Regions from separate parts of the Geomicrobium sp. JSM 1781026 genome, predicted to be linked through region 1. Evidence: a T-box and tRNA genes for the amino acid it is inferred to sense, from the RefSeq annotation. Region 1 holds a T-box; the other holds one or more tRNA genes.
The links. The T-box of region 1 lies ahead of metG (methionine--tRNA ligase). A T-box ahead of a tRNA ligase gene usually reads a tRNA of that ligase, here a tRNA-Met.
Positions count from the first base shown of each region.

Region 2: it has a tRNA-Met gene. The T-box ahead of metG (methionine--tRNA ligase) is inferred to sense a tRNA for this amino acid. The anticodon was not compared.

Region 1 is NZ_JBHFQF010000015.1:7,041-10,455, reverse strand. It holds gene metG (methionine--tRNA ligase) at 1-1,680, opposite strand, end outside; T-box leader at 1,731-1,980, opposite strand; gene ACE1TF_RS18970 (transition state genes transcriptional regulator AbrB) at 2,245-2,541, shown strand; gene rsmI (16S rRNA (cytidine(1402)-2'-O)-methyltransferase) at 2,671-3,415, opposite strand, start outside.
Region 2 is NZ_JBHFQF010000012.1:26-3,440, forward strand. It holds partial or broken gene ACE1TF_RS17735 (ISL3 family transposase) at 1-831, opposite strand, end outside; gene ACE1TF_RS17740 (superoxide dismutase) at 1,015-1,626, opposite strand; tRNA gene ACE1TF_RS17745 (tRNA-Ile) at 1,836-1,912, opposite strand; tRNA gene ACE1TF_RS17750 (tRNA-His) at 1,921-1,996, opposite strand; tRNA gene ACE1TF_RS17755 (tRNA-Met) at 2,017-2,093, opposite strand; gene ACE1TF_RS17760 (DUF456 domain-containing protein) at 2,159-2,650, opposite strand; gene ACE1TF_RS17765 (Na/Pi cotransporter family protein) at 2,670-3,415, opposite strand, start outside.

The sequences.
Region 1 (3,415 bases):
GTCATCAATCGTAATAAGGTTCGCGCCCTCTTCCTCTTCAGCTTCCGCTTCGTCGGTTTTTGGCGCTGCCATTAGCCCGCTAATATGGTCCACTTCTTTTTCAATCTCAAGACGTGGAAAAATCGGCGTCCCTTTCTTCACGACTTGTGTGCCTTTAGGTAATGAACCAAACTGTTTGAGCGATGCCCAAGTGCCAAGATCTTCTTGGTCACTAAATCCAAGTTGTTGTGCAATTGCCGTTGGTGCTTCTGTAAAGAACGGCTTGAGCAAAACAGAAATGATTCGTAGCGATTCAGCCAAATGGTACATCACAGCGCGAAGCTCTTCACTTCCTTCTTCTTTAGCGAGCATCCACGGTTGTGTTTCATCAATGTACTTGTTCGTACGACTGATAAACTGCCAAATGGCGGTGAGAGCAACTGAGAATTCCATCGTTTCGATATGCGCTTCCACTTTTTCGATCGTTGCGTCAGCCACATCAAGTAACGAAGCATCATAACCGGTGCCATCTTTTAGATACTCTGGAATTTCACCATCAAGGTATTTATTAATCATCGCAACCGTTCGATTTAATAAGTTGCCAAGGTCGTTGGCTAAATCATAGTTAATCCGCTCAACGAAAGCTTCTGGCGTGAATACACCGTCTGAACCGAATGGCACTTCTCGCAAGAGGTAATAACGTACCGCATCAAGCCCGTAACGTTCGATAAGCGCATCGGGATACACGACGTTGCCTTTGGACTTCGACATCTTTTCATTTTTCATGAGTAAATGACCGTGACTGAAAACTTTCTTCGGCAATGGCACGTCTAACGCCATTAACATGATTGGCCAATAAATGGTATGGAAACGAACGATTTCCTTCCCGACAATATGCACATCTGCTGGCCAAAACTTGTGATAAGCTTCGTCTTTGTCCGTCCCATAACCAAGCGCTGTAATGTAGTTAAGTAATGCGTCAATCCAGACGTACACGACGTGTTCAGGGTCGCTTTTAATCGGTACTCCCCACGAAAATGCTGTCCGAGAGATGGCAAGGTCTTCAAGACCTGGTTTAATAAAGTTGTTGATCATTTCATTTTTACGAGCCTCAGGCTGAATAAAGTCTGGATTGTCTTCGTAATATTGAAGCAGACGCTCTGCGTAATTGCTCATTTTGAAAAAGTACGATTTCTCACGAACAAGTTCTACCGGATGCCCGCTATCGGGACTTTTACCTCCGATTATTTTGCCATTTTCATCTTTTACCGGATCTTCCAGCTGCAATTCTGTGTAGTACGTCTCATCAGGCACAGAGTACCAGCCTTCATATTCGCTCAAATAGATGTCACCTTGATCTTTTAGCTGCTCCACAACTTGTTGAACGGAGTGTTTATGACGGTTTTCGGTCGTACGAATGAAATCATCGTAAGAAATGTCCAGGTTGTCCCAAAGCTGACGTATGCCTGCGACAATTTCATCCACGAAATCAATCGGTGTAACCCCTTCTTCTTTCGCTTTTCTTTCAATCTTTTGCCCGTGTTCGTCAGTGCCCGTCAAAAACATCACATCATAGCCTTGTAGACGTTTGTAACGTGCAAGCGTGTCAGCGGCTACAGTCGTATACGCATGACCGATATGAAGCTTTCCACTCGGATAATAAATCGGTGTCGTCACATAGTACGTTGGTTTATTACTCATTGTATTTGCCCCCATCTATTCATCAAATCTAAAAAACTCCCGTCCCTATGTGAAGGGACGAGAGTTGGACTCACGTGGTACCACCCTGCTTTCTTCTCGTGATAGAGAAGCTCAACAGCGCTAATCAGTTACAATTAGCTACACACCTGCTAACGGTCGGTCAACCGTGCATTCCTCACGCGTTACGCTTAAAATGCAAAACCTCGCGGACCATCTTCAACAATACGTTTGTGACCGGTTCCCAGCAACCCGGCTCTCTGAACACTCGTTATTGTTTACTCATCCATTCATCGGTATGTTTATTCGTTGAAAAACCACAAACTTAATTGATAATTATACATCAGTGATTCCCTAAAGTCAACAGACATATACCATATCAAACACTCGTGCTGTCTCAGAAAATGCAGAAACACTTGAGATATAGCCATTTTATCGCATTTGAATTTTAAGATTATTATATTGACTTGATTTTACTATACTGGTATGATTGCACACATAGAGATAAAAAGTGTCAAATTGTGACACAAATATACATTTGCGCTCGCAAGGAGGAGATTCTAAGCAATGAAATCAACTGGCATCGTTCGCAAGGTTGACGAGCTTGGCCGCGTGGTAATTCCAATCGAGTTACGACGTACATTAGATATTGCAGAGAAAGATGCGTTAGAAATTTATGTGGATCACGACCGCATTATTCTAAAGAAATATAAGCCGAATATGACTTGTCAAGTCACAGGCGAAGTCTCTGACGAAAATATCTCAATTGCCGACGGCAAGATTATACTTAGCCCGGACGGGGCACGCGAAGTAATTGGTTCGCTTCAAGAGTACTTGGACAATTCAAAGTCAACCGCTCTATAAATATCATAAGTCGAGCTACCCAAATCGATGGGTAGCTCTTTTTTATTGGCTCGATACGTATGGTGTGATTTTTGCTTTTTTGAGACGCTTTCCATCCCAAAACTCCTCATAGAACAGCCTATACGCCGGTTAGCTAAGTCCGTGATAGTCGTTATACACTTCTTTCTTGCGGATGTTGCGATCAAGTGCACACTGTTTCATCGCTGCATTTTTTTGCATTCCTTTTTCTTCATAGGCTTGCACATGCAAACGAATCGAAAGCCCTTCCCACCAGTCGGTTGTTTCTGCCTGTTCCGATTCATCTGCACCGGCAACGACAAAGCAAATCTCACCTCGCCATTCATCACGACCTAGATCTTTCACCTTACCTCTAGCAAACTCTTCATAACGCTTCGTGAGCTCTCGACCGATGACCGCTTCTCTTTCTCCCCAAACTTCTGCCATCGTTTCAAGCGTCGCATTCATTCGGTGAGGAGACTCATAAAAGATAATCGGTACTTTTAAGTGGCGTAAATGTTCAAGTTGTTCTCGAATCTCTTTCTTTTTCCGAGGCAAAAATCCATGAAAATAAAAAGCGCCGCCCCCGAGGCCCGATCCAATGAAAGCTGTAAGCGCTGCGTTAGCTCCAGGAAGAGGAGTAATAACAATTCCTGCTTCAATACACTGTGCAACCAATTCCGCCCCTGGATCAGATACAAGCGGTGTTCCAGCATCACTAACAATGGCCACATCTTTACCGGCTTGCAACTGCTCGATTAACCCGCGAATACGAGCATGTTCATTATGCTCGTGTAAACTAATCGTCTGTGTAGGAATGTCGAAATGTGTGAGCAATTTTCTTGTCTGTCTCGTATCTTCTGCACAAATGAGATCG
Region 2 (3,415 bases), on a different contig from region 1:
CCACGTTTGCTTCTCGCTTAGCTTTTCCGGACGCTTATGAAAGACATGGCGCATCTGCTTGCACTTCTTTCGATCATACTCGTGAAACGTTTTTTGTACGCGGCGCCGCACTTGGTCTAGCGCCCAATAAATATAGCGACAGAAATGAAAACGATCGGCAATGATGATCGGACGACCCAAGGCTTGGTTCACCGAGGATTTGAAGGAAGGGCTCCTATCCATCACAACCATCTTGACACCCCCGCCTTTTTCCTGAAGATAGCGCTTAAGGGTCTTGGCTTTTCGATTCGGCAGAATATCCAGAGGCACACCGGTCTCTCCATTGGCAATCAGGACTTGAAAACGTTCGCCATTCGTGTCACCTTTGTACTCATCAATGGCGATCACTTCTGGCAACGCCACCACTTCTTCCAGCATCCGTGGAGCGAGCTGACCAAAACGTCGCATTGCCGTTGTTGGAGAGGTGAACAGCTGTTTTGCGGTGTCTTTAAAGTTCTTGCCTTGTATGACGCGCAGCCCCAAAGCTTGGATGTACTCCACGCTGTGGCGCTGATCGTGCTCCACCACTGGGCACGCTTCCGGAATCCGCTTGCCACAGGCACACACATACCGCCGTTTCCGGTACCACAGTAAGGTATTGCGCTCAAAAAGTTTCAAATGTTGGATTTTCTGCAGTCGGTAATCATGAACCTTGTTCGTCTTCTCCCCGCACGCTGGGCAACGATGTTTCTTGCGTTCCATTTCCACGTGCAAGTGGCACGTGTCTTCGATAATTTGAGCGTCGGTGACCGTCATCGTTTCCAGTCCCGGGAATGATGTGATAAAATGCATGGATACGCAGCTCCTTGTCTATAACTTGTTTCCGCAAATTCAAGTATAGAGGACAAAGGAGCCTGCGTATTTTATTTTGCCTCAGTTGTTTTTCCACCCCAACATTTAGTGTAGAGCCGATTTTTAAGATCAAAAAAAGACCTGAAGTAATTACTTCAGGTCTTTATAACATAAATCACTCGCTTATAGCGCTTCTTTATAACGACGCGCAACTTCTGGCCAATTAACGACGTTCCAGAATGCCGCAACATAATCTGGACGGCGGTTTTGGTATTTCAAGTAATACGCATGCTCCCAAACGTCAATACCAAGAACAGGAATCTTTCCTTCTGTAAGTGGAGAGTCTTGGTTAAGCGTGTTTTGAATTTCTAGGTTTCCGTTATTTACAACGAGCCAAGCCCAGCCTGCACCGAAGCGGCCTAGCGCAGTATTCGTGAATTCTTCTTGGAATGCATCAAACGTTCCCCATTTGTTTTCAATGGCAGATAGAAGTTCACCCGCTGGCTTTCCGCCACCTTCTGGGCTTAAAATTGTCCAGAAAAGCGTGTGGTTCGCGTGACCGCCACCGTTATTACGGACAGCTGTGCGAATATCTTCTGGAACTTTTTCTAAGTTCGTTACAAGATCTTCAACCGTTTGGCTCGCAAGTTGCTCGTGGCCTTTAAGAGCATCGTTAAGCTTCGTCACATACGTATTGTGATGCTTCCCGTGGTGAATGTTCATCGTCGTCTCATCGATGTGTGGCTCCAATGCATTCGCCGCATACGGAAGATCAGGAAGTTGATAGTTTGTCATAATAAAACGCCTCCTAGGTTGATTTCTCGTTTTGTTAAAAGCCGTTGACAACCGTTCTGTCAACTTGCTTCATTTTTACAGTAGCAAAGCAGACTTTATTTAGCAAGGGAATAGGCTTTGCCTATACTTATCCGTACCCTGCTTTTCACAACAGTAAACATTTGAAATGAAAAAAACCTCGCATTTAGCGAGGGGATTCATTGAATGAATGGTGGACCCTGTAGGACTCGAACCTACGACCGGACGGTTATGAGCCGTCTGCTCTAACCAACTGAGCTAAGGGTCCTCAGTCAATGGGGCGGCTGATGAGAATCGAACTCACGAATGCCGGAACCACAATCCGGTGCGTTAACCACTTCGCCACAGCCGCCATAAGAACTATTATGTAATTGGTAGCGGCGGAGGGGATCGAACCCCCGACCTCACGGGTATGAACCGTACGCTCTAGCCAGCTGAGCTACACCGCCATTGTTAAGGACATTTGATAATATATCATAGAAACTAAATGTCTGCAATAGTTTTCATAGGAAAACTACCAAATCCAGCCAACGGCGACGAGTGCAACACCGATAAATATGAGTACAAACTTCCCGAGCACACCCGCGATGAATCCGAGAAGAGAACCGAGGCCGACTTTTGAAAGTTTCTTTAAGCTAGAGCCTCCAGCAATAAGTTCACCGAGTACTGCTCCAACAAAAGCGCCAATCAATAAGTTAAAAAGAGGGAGAGGGATGATAAACGGACCAACGATTAACCCGATCATGCTCCCCCAAACCGCTGCTTTTGATCCACCAATCTTTGTCACCCCGAAATAACTCGTCAAAAAATCAATGACGAACATGAACACAACGAGAATGCCTTGGGCAACCCAATAGAAGGTGTTAAACGTGTCAAATCCTGTGTAAAGAGCAAGAAAAATGAGCGACAAGATATACGCTGGGGCGCTTGGAATGATTGGGTAGACGACTCCAATTATCGCCAATGCAAACATAATGACCGCAAGCGCAATCCATAAAATATCCATGCCACTCACTCCTCTAAAATTATTTTTCGTTTAAAACTGCTTCTGCGATATTCACGGAATGGTCGCCGATTCGTTCTAAGTTACTCACAATATCGACAAACACAATTCCTGCTGATCCTGAACAACGACCTTCATTCATTCGTAAAATGTGTTTCTTTCTCATCTTACGTTCCATCTTATCGATTTCATCTTCTTGCTTTTCGGTCGCTTTCGCAGCATCAATATCATGATGCTCCATTGCATAAATCGCATCTTGCAACGTTCGTCTCGTTAGATCAAACATTTCATCCAGATCGTGTTTCGCTTCATCAGATAATGATACTTTATTTTTAATCTGATAATCAACCAATTCCATAATGTTTTCCATATGGTCACCGATGCGCTCAATATCTCGAACCGTATCCAGAAGCATCGTATGCGTAAAGGAGTCTTCCGTAGATAATGAACGATTGGAAATCTGCATGAGGTACTCTGTAATCGTCTTGTCTAGATTGTTAATTGCTTCTTCGTAACGTATCGTTCGCTCCGCATTTTTGCGATTGTTCGTATGCAAGTACTCGAATACTTCATCCAAACCTGATTCAGCAAAGTTCGCCATTCGCAACGTCTCTTCCCTCGCTTGACCAAGCGCAATCGATGGCGCTCGTTGGATAAAGGTTGGGTCAAGATGCTTCGCTTTATATTCAATCTCTTCATTTTTTCCTGGAATAAGCTTCGTCACAACGGTGGCCAGCAACCCAATAAATGCGACTTGCATAAGCAAGT